3 regions of the Streptomyces sp. NBC_00631 genome follow, and region 2 is predicted to be linked to each of the others. Evidence: predicted binding sites of a transcription regulator. Region 2 holds the regulator's gene; each other region holds the start of a gene.
The links. Region 2 encodes HspR, which represses chaperone genes until heat shock. Its sites were predicted from a motif close to TTGAGNNNNNNNNNCTCAA; they were not measured.

Region 1: a site for HspR is predicted at 1,963-1,981, ahead of lon (endopeptidase La). Genes of this name have one in related genera too.
Region 3: a site for HspR is predicted at 2,814-2,832, ahead of dnaK (molecular chaperone DnaK). Genes of this name have one in related genera too.

Annotation. Positions count from the first base shown of each region.
Region 1 is NZ_CP107734.1:7,347,217-7,352,622, forward strand. It holds gene OHB00_RS33935 (sulfatase) at 1-711, opposite strand, end outside; gene OHB00_RS33940 (GNAT family N-acetyltransferase) at 1,016-1,768, opposite strand; gene lon (endopeptidase La) at 2,004-4,424, shown strand; gene OHB00_RS33950 (lysozyme) at 4,597-5,406, opposite strand, start outside.
Region 2 is NZ_CP107734.1:6,036,132-6,041,537, reverse strand. It holds gene OHB00_RS27745 (transglutaminase N-terminal domain-containing protein) at 1-373, shown strand, start outside; gene OHB00_RS27740 (sugar ABC transporter substrate-binding protein) at 629-1,735, opposite strand; partial or broken gene OHB00_RS27735 (PA14 domain-containing protein) at 2,030-2,758, shown strand; gene OHB00_RS27730 (heat shock protein transcriptional repressor HspR) at 3,503-3,949, opposite strand; gene dnaJ (molecular chaperone DnaJ) at 3,955-5,130, opposite strand; gene grpE (nucleotide exchange factor GrpE) at 5,167-5,406, opposite strand, start outside.
Region 3 is NZ_CP107734.1:9,176,382-9,181,787, forward strand. It holds gene OHB00_RS41800 (ATP-binding protein) at 1-455, shown strand, start outside; gene OHB00_RS41805 (DUF2201 family putative metallopeptidase) at 452-2,248, shown strand; gene OHB00_RS41810 (OsmC family protein) at 2,316-2,741, shown strand; gene dnaK (molecular chaperone DnaK) at 2,880-4,739, shown strand; gene narI (respiratory nitrate reductase subunit gamma) at 4,811-5,406, opposite strand, start outside.

The DNA of each region.
Region 1 (5,406 bases), 1.3 Mb from region 2:
GTGCGCGCTGCGGGTGGCGACGTACGCGAACCAGGGGCGGGTGTCGGTCCGGGACGCGTCGATGAAGGCGAGAGCGCGGTCCCTGATGACGGTGGTGTTGTAGCCGGGGATGTTCCGGACCGTGCCGTTGTCGTTGTAGTGGCCGTTGAAGTACGCCACCGGTTCCTGCAGGAGCCACTCGTCGAAGTGCGGCGGGTTGTCGCCGGTGTGCCAGTAGTTGAGGTACTTCCCGAACAGGCCGGTGCGGTAGCCCGCCTCGTGCAACTGGCGCTGCACGGTGGTGTGCTGGTCGAGGTGGTACGGGTGGCGGGTGTCCAGGACGCCGTGGTGGTGCGCGTACCGCCCCGACATGATCGAGGCCCGGGAGGGCGCGCACAGCGGGGTGTTGGCATGCGCCCGCCCGAAGGTCACGCCCTGGCCGCCCAGCCAGTCGGCGGTACGCCGGATCGCCCAGTCCGTCTCCTTCGGCTGGTCGTCGGTGAGCACGAGGAGGATGTTCGGGCGCGGGTCGGTGCGGGGGAGGGGCGACGCCGGGGGACGGCTCGCGACGGGGGCGGCGGGGGCGGTGCGGCCGGGCGCGGGTGCGGCGTCGCCGTCGGCGTCGACGGCGCGCAGGGCCGACGGGACGGCGGCGCCGGCCGCGACGACGGCGGCGCCGGTGAGCACGGCACGACGGCCTGGCCGGCCGGGCGTGGGCCGCTTCTCGTCCATGTGTCCCCCCGGGCCCCGTTACGTGCCGCCGTCGTCGTTCGCTGTGAATCCGCTGGCAGTTTCGCCGTTTTTCCTGTGAGTTTCGTTGCGGTGGTGTGGCGATGGCCTTGCGGAGTCGTGGCAGTCGCAGCGGGGATGCCCTTCTTCTTTCCCGCGGACGGCGGTTGTCCGGCGGTGCCGGAGCTGCGGGTGCCACTCGCCGTAGGGGTGCCGGTCGATTGCCGGGTGCGGCGTCGTCGTGGCTGGTCGCGCCCATGCGGCGGAGCCGCACGTCGACACAGCCCCGCGCCCCTGCGGGCGCGTTTCAGTGGGCCGGGGTCCAGACGTACGGGGTCGTCGTCGTCACCGCTGTGAAGCCCAGTCGCCTCAGGATCGGGGCGCTGTCGGCCGAGGCCTCCACGAGGAGGTAGGGGGCTTTCCGGGCCGCTGCTCGGGTTGCGCGTAGGGCGACCAGGGCGCGGTAGATGCCCTTGCCGCGCCATTCGGCCAGTGTGGAGCCGCCCAGCAACATGGCGAAGTCCGCGCCGGGCCGGAAGGCCACCCAGGCCGCCGAGACGACCTTTCCGGCCGCCTCGGCCACGTACACCTCGTTGTCGTCGGGGGCGACCGCGAGCCGGCCCCTCAGGTAGCCGGCGATCCACGCCATGTCCGTGCCCCACACCGCCGTCTCCAGCGCCGCGATGCGGTCCAGGTCCGCGTCGGCGGTGACCCGGCGGAGGGTCACGCCGGGCGGCGGCCCGGGCACGGCCACGGCCAGGTGCGCGACCTCGGCGATCACCACCGTCTCCCGGTCCTCGGGCACGAAGCCCGCCGCGCGCAGCCGGTCGGGGAGGTCCGCCGGGTCGTCGTGCCCGCGCGTCTTCCACTCCACGGCCTCCCCGCGCGCCGCGAAGAAGTCCCGCTGCCGGGCGATCAGCGCGTCCAGTTCGGGGCCGCGCACACCGCCCCAGTCGCGCGGCCCGGTCACGAAACCGCGGTGCTGGCCCACGACCCTGAGGGCGGGGCCGTCGTGCTCGTAGGTGATCCCGGGCGCGGGGAGGGGCTGGACGGCGCGCATCTGGGCGTCGTAGGCGGCCAGCAGGGCCGCGGTGCTGTCGGTGTCGGTCACCGGCCGACCGTACGGGGAATGAGCCCGGGCCGATCAACTGTTTTTGCCGGTGCGGGCCTCGGCCGTACGGCCGGTACGTCCAGGTCGGCAGCCGATCGCTCACAGCGAACACACCCCTGGGAACATTCGGTGGCTCACATGCATTGAGTCGGCATAACTCAAGTTGACTGCCGAAGGGGAGATCATGGCTTCGACGTCCGCATCACTCACCCTCCCTGTGCTGCCTCTCGACGGCGAGGTCGTGCTGCCCGGGATGGTGGTCCCGCTGGACCTGAAGGACCCCGATGTACGCGCCGCCGTGGAGGCCGCGCAGGCTGCCGCCCGTACCGAGCCCGGAAAGCCCAAGGTGCTTCTGGTCCCGAGGATCGACGGCACCTACCCGAGCACCGGTGTGCTCGGCACCGTGGAGCAGGTCGGCCGGCTCGCCGACGGTGACCCGGGCGCGCTGATCCGCGGCCGCTACCGGGTGCGCATCGGTGCCGGTACCACCGGCCCGGGTGCCGCCCTGTGGGTGGAGGGCACCCGTATCGACGAGAACGTCCCGGACCCGGCGCCCGGTCATGTCACCGAACTGGTCAAGGAGTACAAGGCCCTCGCCACCGCCTGGCTGCGCAAGCGCGGCGCCTGGCAGGTCGTGGACCGGGTGCAGGCCATCGAGGACGTGTCCCAGCTCGCCGACAACTCCGGTTACTCGCCCTTCCTGACCACCGAGCAGAAGATCGAGCTCCTTGAGACCACCGACCCGGTCGCCCGTCTCAAGCTCGCCACCCAGCAGCTCCGCGACCACCTCGCCGAGCAGGACGTGGCCGAGACCATCGCCAAGGACGTCCAGGAAGGCGTCGACAAGCAGCAGCGCGAGTTCCTGCTCCGCCGTCAGCTGGAGGCGGTCCGCAAGGAGCTGCGCGAGCTGAACGGCGACGCCGCCAAGGACGGCGAGGAGTCCGACGACTACCGCGCCCGCGTCGAGGCCGCCGACCTGCCCGAGAAGGTCCGCGAGGCCGCCCTCAAGGAGGTCGACAAGCTGGAGCGGTCCAGCGACCAGTCGCCCGAGGGCTCGTGGATCCGCACCTGGCTGGACACCGTCCTCGAACTGCCGTGGAACGAGCGGACCGAGGACGCCTACGACATCCAGGGCGCCAAGGCCGTCCTGGACGCCGAGCACGCCGGTCTGGAGGACGTGAAGGAGCGGATCACCGAGTACCTGGCGGTGCGCAAGCGCCGCAGCGACCGGGGGCTCGGGGTCATCGGCGGCCGCCGTGGCGGTGCCGTCCTCGCCCTCGTCGGCCCGCCCGGGGTCGGCAAGACCTCGCTCGGTGAGTCGGTCGCGCACGCGATGGGCCGCAAGTTCGTCCGGGTCGCCCTCGGCGGCGTCCGCGACGAGGCCGAGATCCGCGGTCACCGCCGCACCTACGTCGGCGCGCTGCCCGGCCGGATCGTGCGGGCGGTCAAGGAGGCCGGTTCGATGAACCCGGTCGTCCTCCTCGACGAGATCGACAAGGTGGGCTCCGACTTCCGCGGCGACCCCGCGGCCGCCCTCCTGGAGGTCCTGGACCCGGCGCAGAACCACACCTTCCGCGACCACTACCTGGAAGTCGAACTCGACCTGTCCGACGTCGTCTTCCTCGCCACCGCCAACGTGCTGGAGGCGATCCCGGAGGCCCTGCTCGACCGTATGGAGCTGGTCCGCCTGGACGGCTACACCGAGGACGAGAAGGTCGTCATCGCCCGTGACCACCTGCTCCCGCGCCAGCTGGAGCGGGCGGGGCTCGCCAAGGACGAGGTGACCCTGGACGAGAGCGCGCTGCGCAAGCTCGCCGGCGAGTACACCCGTGAGGCGGGCGTGCGCACCCTGGAGCGGTCGCTCGCGCGGCTGCTGCGCAAGGTGGCGGCCCAGCACGAACTGGGCGAGCGGGAGCTGCCGTTCACGATCAGGGACGAGGACCTGCGGGCCCTGATCGGCCGGCCGCACCACGTGCCCGAGTCCGCCCAGGACCCGGCGGAGCGCCGCACGGCCGTCCCGGGCGTGGCGACGGGCCTCGCGGTCACCGGCGCCGGCGGCGACGTGCTCTTCGTCGAGGCGTCCCTGGCCGACCCGGAGACGGGCGCCGCGGGGCTGACCCTCACCGGTCAGCTGGGTGACGTGATGAAGGAGTCGGCGCAGATCGCTCTGTCCTTCCTCCGCTCGCACGGTGCCGAGCTGGAACTGCCGGTCGGCGACCTGAAGGACCGGGGTGTGCACATCCACTTCCCGGCGGGCGCGGTCCCGAAGGACGGCCCGAGCGCGGGCGTCACGATGACCACGGCCCTGGCGTCCCTGCTCTCCGGCCGCCTGGTCCGCACGGACGTCGCCATGACCGGCGAGGTCTCGCTGACCGGCCGGGTGCTGCCCATCGGCGGCGTGAAGCAGAAGCTGCTCGCCGCCCACCGCGCGGGGGTGACGACCGTCGTCATCCCGAAGCGCAACGAGGCCGACCTGGACGACGTCCCGGCCGAGGTGCTGGACAAGCTCGACGTCCACGCCGTGACCGACGTCCGCCAGGTCCTGGAGCTGGCGCTCGCGCCCGCCACGAACGGCGCGGCGCCGGAGGTTCCGGTAGCGGCGTGACGGACGCTGCCGGATGAAGAAGGCCCGGGTCCCGCGAGGAGCCCGGGCCTTCGCCCTGCGCGCCGTCATTCGTCCGCGGAGCCGTCGTGGCTGGTCGCGCCCACGCGGCGGAGCCGCAGATCGACACAGCCCCGCGCCCCTTCGGGGCGCCGCAGAACTTCACCCGACCTGCTCAGCCGTTGGCGAACGTGGCCACCTTGTCCACGGCGCCGTTGAACTTGTCGTGGTCCCCGACCGTCGGGCCGGTCGACGTGTACTGCCACATGGTGTAGGCCGACCAGCCGGCCGGCAGGGTGCCCACGTCGGAGGCGTAACGGGCGATCCACAGCGGGTTGGTGGCGGCGAAACCGCTGTAGTTGCCGGTGCAGTCGGTCCACCAGCTGGTCGCCGTGTAGATGACGGCGGCGCGGCCGGTCCGCTCCTTGTACCTGGTCAGGAAGTCCTTGATCCAGGTGACCATCCCGCTCGCGGATTTCCCGTAGCACGCTGCGCCGTACGGGTTCCACTCGATGTCGAGGACGCCGGGCAGCGTCCGGCCGTCCTTGGACCAGCCGCCGCCGTGGTCGACGAAGTAGTCGGCCTGGGCGGCGCCGCCCGTGGTGTCCGGCGTCGCGAAGTGGTAGGCGCCGCGGATCATGCCGGCGTCGTAGGAGCCGTTGTACTGCTGGGTGAAGTAGGGGTTCGTGTAGTACGTGCCTTCCGTCGCTTTGGAGTACGCCCATCGGACCCCGCTGCTCAGCAGGGCCGGCCAGGAGGCATCGCCCTGGTAGCTGGCGACGTCGACACCCTCGGCCTGGGTGGCGAGGCCGGTCTTGGGCGTGCCGATCTGGCCGTCGTGGGCCGGGACGCCCATGCCCATGTACGCGGAGCCGCGGACCGGGACGGCCGGGCCGGACGGGTCGGCGTGGGCGGGGGCCGCGGCGAGCGCCGCGAGCAGCAGCGCCAGCAGGGCGGTGACGCGGGTGGGGGCGGGTCTGTGCAC
Region 2 (5,406 bases):
GACGACCGGGGTGAACACGTCCCCCGCTCAGGCGTGGGCGCAGCGGGCAGGCGTCTGCCAGGACATCACCCATCTCACGATCGCCCTGCTGCGGGGGCTGGGGCTGCCGGCCCGGTACGTCTCCGGGTACCTGCACCCGGAGCGGGAGGCCGAGCTGAACCGGCCGGTGGCCGGGGAGAGCCACGCGTGGATCGAGTACTGGGCCGGGGAGTGGTGCGGGTACGACCCGACGAACCGGGTGCGGGCCGGGGAGGACCACGTGGTGGTGGGCCGGGGCCGGGACTACGACGACGTCACGCCGCACAAGGGGATCTACCGGGGGGTTCCGGGCGGAGCTCCGGAGGTGACCGTGGAGTTCACGAGGGTCGCGTAGTCACGTCGACCGCGGGCCGGTGGGGGCTGGTCGCGCAGTCGCCTGCGGGCCGGTGGGGGCTGGTCGCGCAGTTCCCCGCGCCCCTTACGGGGCGCTGTAGCCGGCGCCCCTTTCCAGCCGCGGACAGTCGTGCCGCTGGGGGTCCCCCCTTCTGGGGGAGGCACCCTGCGAGCGCCGGTAAGTGAGACCCCGCCCTTTGGGCGCGAGTACAGCAGCCCCGTTCCCCGTCTGGGGAACGGGGGCTGTCGGCAGGGCCTACTTGAGGCCGGCCTCCGCGCAGGCCGTCTTGTAGGCGGCGGTGCAGATCTGGGAGACCTTGTAGATGCCGTCCGCGACGACGGTGTCCTTGATCTTGCTCTTGGTGACGGCGTTGACCTGCACCAGCTGGGACGGGATGTCCTTGGTGGTCGGGCTGTCGACGGTGTCCTGGGTGAGGGCGTCGAACTGGATGTCCTTGCCCTGCACCTTGTAGACGGCCATCTCGGCGGCGGCGGTGGCCTCGTCGGGGTACGGCTTGTAGACGGTCATGTACTGCTCGCCGCTGAGGATCCGCTGGATGGCGTCGAGGTCCGCGTCCTGGCCGGTGATCGGCGGCATGCTGGTGACGCCCGCCGCCTTGAGGGCCTTGACGACGCCGCCCGCCATGGCGTCGTTGGCGGAGTAGACGGCGGCGATGTTGTCCCTGCCGATCTTGTTGATCGCCGTGGTGACCTCCTTCTGGGCCATCACCGGGTCCCAGTCCTTGGTGTCGTACGAGTCCGCGATCGTCACCTTGCCGGTCAGCTCGGACACGGCGCCCGTCTTGAACTGCTTGGCGTTGGGGTCGGTCGGCGAGCCGTTGACCATGACGACCTTGTCGGAGGTGTCGACGTTGCTGCCGAGGCCCTCAAGGAGGGTACGGGCCTGGACCTCGCCGACCAGCTCGTTGTCGAAGGAGACGTAGGCGTCGATGGGACCCTCGGCGAGGCGGTCGTAGGCGATGACCGGGATGCCGGCGTCCTTGGCCTTCTTCACCGTGTCGGCGATGGCGTGCGAGTCGACCGAGTCCAGGATGATCACGTCGACCTTGTCGTCGATCATCTTCTGCATCTGCTTCGTCTGCGTGGGGGCGGACGACGCGGCGTTCTGGTAGTCGACCTGGCCCTGCTTGTTCGTGAGCTCGGCGATCTTCGACTTCATGATCGGGTAGTCGAAGTTGGTGTACCGGGTGTTGATCTTGTCCGGCATCAGCACACCCACCGTGATGTCGTTGCCCTTGGTCGGAGTCGCGGTGGTCGACGATCCCGTCGCGTTGAGCACGCCGCAGCCGGCGAGCGAGAGGGTCATCGTGGACGCGGCCACGGACATGGCTATACGACGCATACGGGGGCTCACTTCAGGTGCGTTCCGAACGTGGGGCTGTATTGCGGCCCAGATGTCTGAAAAGCCAACGCGTACGCCACACCCGGCGTCAAGCGGAACTACTTAACGAGTGCGCAACACCACGCTCCGCTGCCCCTGTGAAGGGCTGGCGGAACCCCCTCCAAACACTCTTTACGGACCCTCCATCCAAAGGGAGTTCACGAGAAGGCAAAGATCGGTACAACCACGTCGTTTCCTCACGAGTCGTGATCGACGACAGCCGCCCCCGGCGCGGCCATACGACCAGGGGATCGAATGAACTCAGCCAGAGGCACCGCGGCCGTCGCCGTGGTGTTCGCCACGACCGGCACCCTGCTCGGCGGCGCCGCCGTGACCGCCTCGGCCGCCACGACCTGCGCCTCCCCCGTCCACAAGCGGGAGTTGTTCGCGAACACCACGTTCAAGGGCACCCCGAAGAAGACGGCGTGCGACACCCTGGTCGACGAGAGCTGGACCGGCGCCCCCGCCTCCGGACTGCCCAAGGACAACTTCGGCGTCCGCTGGACCGTCACCCGCGACTTCGGCTCCGGCGGCCCCTTCGCCCTCGCCGCGTCCGGCGTCGACGGGATCCGCGTATACGTCGACGGCGTCAGGATCGACCCGTGGAAGAACACCGCCAAGTCGGTGAGCAAGACCGTCAACGTGACCGCCCCCAAGGGCAGGCACACCCTCCGCGTCGACTACGCCGACTTCACCGGCGCCGCCAGGGTCAAGTTCACGTACGCCCCGAGGACTTCGGCCGCCGTCGACAAGGTCAAGCCGCTCACCCCGCTGGATCCGCTGGTGTCCTACGACAGCGACGCCAACACGACGAGGCTGAGCTGGACGAAGGCGGGGACGACGACGGCGACGTCCCTGACCGACGCCCCGCCCGCGACCGGTGCCCTCTACTACTACGAGATCCGCGCCTACGACAAGGCCGGCAACGAGTCGACCGGCACCGCCGACGCCCTGGTCACCAGCACCGTGCTGCAGACACCCGCCCGGTTCGCCGCGTCCGCCACCGACACCGGCGCCGAGCTGAGCTGGTCGGGTGTGCACGCCGCGGTGAAGTACCGGGTGGAGCGGACCGACTTCTACGGCACCGTCACCAAGTCCTGGGACCTCGCCTACACGGTGAGCCTCACCGACGACACGCTCACACGGGGCGAGACCGTCAAGTACCGGGTCGCGTCCGTGGACGGCTCCGGCCACGTGTCGCCGTTCACCGACCTCCAGGCGGTGACCCGCCCGCTGGCCGCGCCCCGCGAGCTCACGGCGACCGCGGGCATCGGCAGCGCCACCCTCCAGTGGACGACGAAGCCCCAGGACGCCCCGTACGGCGAGTTCCGGGTCTACCGCTCGACCACGCTGCCCGTGAACACCTCGACGGCCCAGTGGGTCACCTGTACGACCAGCTTCACCACCCTCTCCGACGGGTCCCGCCGGTACAGCCGCGGCGACCTCCCGGCCGAGGAGGGCACGACGTACCACTACGCGGTGGCGAACGTGCAGTGGCCCCAGGTGTCCTCGCTCTCCAATACCGCGACCGTCACCACACTGGTCCCGGACGAGCCGCCCGCCCAGGTGACCGGGCTGACCGCGACGGCCACCGAGTACGGCGTCGAGCTGGACCGGGACGACAACACCGAACCCGACCTGAAGCGGTAAGCGGTCTACCGCATCTGCCGTGGACACGAGCAGGGGCCCCGGCCTGCCGGCCGGGGCCCCTGCTGTGCGCGGGTACTGCTAGTCCTTGGCCTTCTTCGGCCGCCACACCACCAGCGCGCTGGTCTGCTGGACCTCCTGGTACGGGACCAGGTCGCGGCGGTAGGAGGCGTGGACCGCGGCCTCGCGCTGCTGCATCGCGGCCGCCGCACCGTCGACCGCCGCCTGGAGTTCGGCGACCCGCTGCTGGAGCGCGATGACCTGGTTCTCCAGTTCGATGATGCGCTTGATGCCGGCCAGGTTGATGCCCTCGTCCTGCGACAGCGCCTGCACCTGACGGAGCAGTTCGATGTCGCGGGCCGAGTAGCGCCGGCCCCGCCCGGCCGTGCGGTCCGGGGAGACCAGGCCGAGGCGGTCGTACTGGCGAAGGGTCTGCGGGTGCAGGCCGGAGAGCTGGGCCGCCACCGAGATGACGTAGACCGGGGTCTCCTCGGTCAGTTCGTACGGGTTGCGTCGACGGCCGTCCATCTCTGTCATGCTCCCTTCGCGGCCTCGAACAGCTCGGCCCGCGGGTCCTCGCCCGCGGTCGCCTCGCGATACGCCTCCAGTGCGTCACGAGCCTTCCCCGGCAGGTCCTTCGGGACACTCACCTCGACGGTGACCAGCAGGTCGCCGCGGGTGCCGTCCTTACGGACCGCGCCCTTGCCACGGGCGCGCATGGTGCGGCCGTTGGGCGTGCCCGGGGGCAGCTTCAGGGTGACCGGCGGGCCGCCGAGGGTGGGCACCCTGACCTCGCCGCCGAGCGCCGCCTCGGTGAAGGTCACCGGGACGGTCACCGTGAGGTTGTCGTCCTTGCGGCCGAACACCGGGTGGGTGTCCACGTGGACACCCACGTACAGGTCGCCCGCGGGACCGCCGCGTTCGCCCGGTGCGCCCTTGCCGCGCAGCCGGATGCGCTGGCCGTCGGTCACCCCGGCCGGGATGCGGACCTGCATGGTGCGCGACGACTTGGCGCGGCCGCTGCCCTTGCAGTCCAGGCAGGGGTGCTCGGCGATCAGGCCGCGGCCCTTGCAGTCCGGGCAGGGGTCGGTGAGCGAGAAGCCGCCTCCGGATCCTCGCGCCACCTGGCCGGTGCCGACACAGGTCGGGCACACCCGGGGGGTGCCGTTCTTGTCGCCGGTGCCCGAACAGGCCTTGCAGGGGGCCTGCGAGGACATCCGCAGCGGGACCGTGGCGCCCTCGATGGCCTCCGTGAAACTGAGCGTGACCTCGGACTCGATGTCCTGGCCGCGCCGCGGCTGGGTCCGGCCGGCCGTGCCGCCGCCCCGGTTGAACAGGCCCCCCAGGACGTCACCGAAACCGCCGCCGAAACCGCCGCCGCCCCCGCCCTGGGCGTTGCCCCCGAAGAGGTCGCCCAGGTCGAAGTTGAAGTTGCCGCCGCCCGCGCCCGGCCCGGGGCGGAAGCCGCCGTTGCCGAAGAGGGCGCGCGCCTCGTCGTACTCCTTGCGCTTCTTGGGGTCGCCGAGTATGTCGTTCGCCTCGGAGATCTCCTTGAAGCGCTCCTCGGCCCTGGCGTTGCCCTTGTTGGCGTCCGGGTGGAACTCGCGGGCGAGTTTCCGGTACGCCTTCTTGATCTCGGCCTCGGTGGCGTCCTTGGGGACGCCGAGGACCTTGTAGTAGTCCTTCTCGATGAAGTCCTTGGTGCTCATCCCCGACGCCCCTCCTTCCACGTGTTACCTACGACTTCAGCCCTCCTCAGGGCCGTTGTCCTTCTCGTCTCCCGCCGCGGGGGCCTCGTCGGTCCCCTCGGCCTTCGCCGGCGCCGCCCCCGGCTGCGGTTCGGCGACCGCCACCCGCGCGGGGCGGATGGTGCGCTCGCCGATGCGATACCCGGGCTGCAGGATCGCCACGCACGTCGTCTCGGTGACGTCCGGCGCGTAGCTGTGCATCAGCGCCTCGTGGATCGTCGGGTCGAAGGGCTCGCC
Region 3 (5,406 bases), 3.1 Mb from region 2:
GGCACATGCTCTCCGACGCCCTGCACTCCTTCGGAACCGATCTGGACGAGGGGACGCTGAAGGTCCTGGCGCACGGCACGCTGACACCCGCGCACGCCACCGCCTTCTGCGGATACGTCAAGATCGTGCGCAGCCGGTTCGGGATCGAGGCGATCCTGAAGGGGGACGCGGGGTGGCCGCCCCGGATCGAGGACCGCGACCTGCTGTACTACCTCGCGGAGTCGTTCCGGGGGCGGCTGGTCAAGGAACTGCCCGCCGACAAGGAGCACATGTCGGCGAACGGGCGGCAGACCGCGTACCGCGCCAAGTCGCTGCTGGTGCAGCTCGCCGAGATCTCCGTCGAGGTCGCCCAGACCGTCATCGCCTCCGACCCCGACGGCAACCCGGTGCTGCCCGCCTGGTTCCTGATCGAGGCGGCCCGGGACATGCCCCGGCTGGTGGAGGCCCGGCGATGAGCCGAGCCGCCGCCCGCAGGAAGCAGGACCCGGCCGCCGAGAACTTCGCGGCCGGCGTCGAGCTGCTCCGGGCCAACCCCGCGCTTCGCGCCGTGGAGTTCACCATCTGCCGGCACGAGAAGTGCGAACTCGGCCCCCGGGAAGGGCTGGTACGGGCGGATTCCGACGGTGTCCTGCACGCGCACGCCACCCGGCGTGCCGAACCGGGCGAGTGGGCCTGGGCGTTGGCGCACTGCACCATCCATCTCGGCTTCGGCCACCTGCCCGCCGCCACCGGGCCGCGCACCCAGCCCGACCGCTACGACCTGGCCGCCCGCTGCACGGTCGTCAACCGCTTCCTGCAGACCTTCCCGGTCGGCGAGGCCCCCGGCCACCTGCCCGCCTCCTACCCGGAGGGCGACGAGGAGCGGCTCGCCGCCGGCTGGCGGCGCACCGGTGGCATCCCGGCCGCCTACGAGCACGGCGGGACCAGCGGCGGTGAGCCCGACCAGCTCCTGCTCTCCTGGAACCAGTGGGCCGGACGGGTGCCCGACTGGCAGGTGGGATTCGCGCACGCGCTGACCCGCACCATGTCCCGGGCGATGGACCTGGCCGGCGGCCGCCGCACCTCCATGACCGGCCCGCCCACCCCGCTGCGCCCCTGGGAACAGGCACTGAGCTGGTTCGTCTCCTCCTACCCGCTGCTCGGCGGCATCGCGGCCGGCATCAGACTCGTCGCCGACGCCGAACTGGCCCGCGCCCACGACATCGCCGTCGCCGCGGTCAACCCCGAGGCCGGCGAGATCTACGTCAACCCGCTGCGGACCATGGACGACGAGGAGTGGCGGTTCGTCCTCGCCCACGAGATGCTGCACGCCGCCCTGCGCCACGGCGACCGCCTCGGCAGCCGCGACCCCTACCTCTTCAACATCGCCTGCGACTACGTCATCAACGGCTGGCTGGTCGGCATGCGCGTCGGCACGATGCCCGAAGGGCTGCTGTACGACGCCGAGTTGACGGATCTCTCGGCCGAGGAGGTGTACGACCGGATCGCCGTCGACCTCAGAAGGATGCGGCGGCTCGCCACGCTGCGCGGCAAAGGACGCGGTGATGTGCTCGGCGCGCCGCTCGGGCCGCCCGGCGCCTACGTGGACCTCGACGAGTTCTACCGCCGGGGGCTGTGCCAGGGGCTCGACCTGCACCAGACGCAGGACCGGGGCCTGCTGCCCGGCGGCCTGGTCGAGGAGATCCGCGCGCTCAGCCATCCACCGCTGCCCTGGGACGCCCGGCTGGCCAGGTGGTTCGACGAGTTCGTGCCACGCCCGGAGGCCGTACGGTCCTACGCCCGCCCCTCGCGCCGGCAGTCGTCGACCCCGGACATTCCGCGCGCGGGCCGGTACTTCCCGCCCGAGGAGGTCGCCCGCTGCACCTTCGGCGTGGTCCTCGACACCTCCGGCTCCATGGACCGCGCCCTGCTCGGCAAGGCCCTCGGCGCGATCGCCTCCTACGCCGAGGCCCGCGACGTCCCGGCCGCGCGCGTCGTCTTCTGCGACGCGGCTCCGCACGACGCCGGCTATCTCCCGACCACCGAGATCGCCGGCCGGGTCCGGGTGCACGGCCGCGGCGGCACGGTCCTGCAGCCCGGCATCGACCTGCTCCAGCGCGCCGACGACTTCCCGCCCGCCGCGCCGGTCCTGGTGATCACCGACGGCTGGTGCGACGTGCTGCGGGTCCGCCGTGAGCACGCCTATCTGATCCCGGACGGACGTCGCCTGCCGTTCACTCCCCGTGGGCCGGTCTTCCGGGTGCGGTGAGCGCTGATGTGATCGGATGGGGGCGAGCGAACCGGTTCGTTCGCCTTCATCACCGAAAGGAACAACCGTGGCTACCACGCGCACCGCACACACCGTCTGGGAAGGCAGCCTTACCGAGGGCAACGGCGTTATCACCTTCGACTCCTCCGGTATCGGCGAGCAGCCCGTCACGTGGGCCTCGCGCTCCCAGGAGGCCAACGGCAGGACCAGCCCCGAGGAGCTGATCGCGGCCGCCCACTCCAGCTGCTTCTCCATGGCGCTCTCGCACGCCCTGACCGGTGCCGGCACCCCGCCCGCCAAGCTGGTCACCAACGCCGACGTGACCTTCCAGCCGGGCACCGGCATCACCGGCATCCACCTGACCGTCGAGGGCACGGTCCCGGGCCTGGACGCGGAGGGCTTCGCCGCCGCCGCCGAGGACGCCAAGAAGAACTGCCCGGTCAGCCAGGCCCTGGCCGGCACCACCATCACCCTGGACGCGAAGCTCGCCTGAGCACCGTATCCGCCGCGATGCCGCGCCCCTCCTTCCCGGGGCGCGGCATCGTCGTTCACGGGGTACCCGGCATTGACAACGGCTCGCTCAAGTTTTGTGCTGGAGTCGGGGAAGCGCCCTGGGCGGAAGGGGACGGACATGGCACGTGCGGTCGGTATCGACCTCGGTACGACGAACTCGGTGGTGGCCCTGCTGGAGGGCGGTGAGCCCACCGTCGTCGCCAATGCCGAGGGGGCGCGCACCACCCCGTCGGTCGTGGCCTTCGCGAAGAACGGCGATGTGCTGGTCGGCGAGGTCGCCAAGCGGCAGGCGGTGACCAACGTGGAGCGCACCGCGCGCTCGGTGAAGCGGCACATGGGCGACGCGGGCTGGCGGTTCCCGGAGAGCGGGAGCGTCGACGGCACCCGGTTCCGGGCACAGGAGCTGTCGGCACGGGTACTGCAGAAGCTGAAGCGGGACGCCGAGGCCTACCTCGGCGAGGACGTCACCGACGCGGTGATCACCGTACCCGCGTACTTCGACGACTCGCAGCGGCAGGCCACCAAGGAGGCCGGGGAGATCGCCGGCCTGAAGGTGCTGCGGATCATCAACGAGCCGACCGCCGCGGCGCTGGCCTACGGCCTGGACCGGGGTGAGGAGCAGACGGTCCTCGTCTTCGACCTCGGGGGCGGCACCTTCGACGTGTCGCTCCTTGAGATCGGCGACGGGGTGATCGAGGTCAAGGCCACCAACGGCGACACGCACCTGGGCGGCGACGACTGGGACCAGCGGATCGTCGAGCATCTCGTGCAGCGTTTCAAGGGGCAGTACGGCATCGACCTCGGCAACGACAAGATGGCAGTGCAGCGGCTGCGCGAGGGCGCCGAGAAGGCGAAGATCGAGCTGTCGTCGTCCACGGAGACGTCGATCAACCTGCCGTACATCACCGCGTCCGCCGAGGGGCCGCTGCATCTGGAGGAGAAACTGACTCGGGCTCAGTTCCAGGAGCTCACCGCCGACTTGCTGGACCGCTGCAAGAAACCCTTCCACCAGGCCGTCAAGGACGCGGGCGTGAAGCTGGCGGCGATCGACCACGTCATCCTGGTCGGCGGCTCGACCCGGATGCCCGCCGTCACCGACCTGGTCCGGGAACTCACCGGCAAGGACCCGCACAAGGGCGTCAACCCGGACGAGGTGGTCGCGGTCGGCGCCGCCCTCCAGGCGGGTGTCATCCGCGGTGACGTCAAGGACGTGCTCCTGCTCGACGTCACCCCGCTGTCCCTGGGGATCGAGACCAAGGGCGGCATCATGACCAGGCTCATCGAGCGCAACACCACGATTCCGACCCGGCGTTCGGAGATCTTCACCACCGCGGCCGACAACCAGCCCTCGGTGGGGATCCAGGTCTACCAGGGCGAGCGGGAGATCGCCGCGTACAACAAGAAGCTGGGCGTCTTCGACCTCACCGGTCTGCCGCCCGCCCCGCGCGGGGTGCCCCAGATCGAGGTGGCCTTCGACATCGACGCGAACGGGATCATGCACGTCTCGGCGAAGGACCTGGCGACCGGCCGCGAGCAGAAGATGACCGTGACCGGGGGTTCCGCCCTTCCCAAGGACGACATCGACCGCATGATGCGGGAGGCCGAGCAGTACGCCGAGGAGGACCGCAAACGCCGGGAGGCCGCGGAGACCCGGAACCAGGCCGAGCAACTCGTCTACCAGACGGAGAAGTTCCTCCGGGAGAACGAGGAGCGGGTGCCTGGCGGCACAAAGACCGATGTGGAGGCGGCGGTCACCGAGCTCAAGGCGCTGCTGGAGCGGGACGCCGACACCGCCGAGCTTCGGCGCGGGGTGGAGAAACTGGCGGGCGTGAGCCAGCAGATGGGGCAGGCCATGTATGCGGCGGCCTCCGCCTCCGCCTCCGGCGGTTCGGCCGAGGAACAGCGGGCGCCTGAAGCCGAGGAGGAAGGAGTGGTCGACGCCGAGATCGTGGACGACGAGAGGGGTGCGGGTGGGTGAGGCACCGCCGGGTTCCGCCGTCGTGGCTGATCGCCGTTGCGGCGGGAGAAACACCGGAGACTGGAAGGAGCTCAGTCGCGGGTGGTCTCCCAGCCCCGCCGCTCCGGGCGGGGGCCCAGCTGCCTGGGGTCTCTCGACCGGTACACCACGTACGGGCGGAACAGGTACTGGACCGGGGCGCTGAACATGTGGACCAGGCGGGTGTAGGGGACCAGGGCGATGAGGATCATGCCGATGACCGCGTGGATCTGGTAGAGGACCGGGACGTCCGACATCAGTGCCGTCTTCGGCTGGAGGGTGAACAGGCTGCGGGCCCAGGGGGCGATGGTGCCGCGGTAGTCGTAGCCGTCGCCGGAGGCATGGGTCAGTTTCGCGGTCATGCCCAGCACGGTCGCGGCGACCAGGACCAGGTACATGACCTTGTCGTTCGTCGTCGTCGCGCGCAGGACCGGGGCCCGGGTGCGGCGGCGGAAGAGGAGGAGGGCCAGGCCGGCCACCGCGAGGACGCCCGCGAGCGTGCCGCCGTAGAGGGAGAGCAGGTGGTAGGTGTGCTCGCTGACGCCGAGCGACCGGGTCCAGGACGCCGGGACGAACAGGCCGACGAGGTGGCCGGCCAGGACGAACAGGATGCCGTAGTGGAAGACGGGGGAGGCGATGTTCAGCAGCC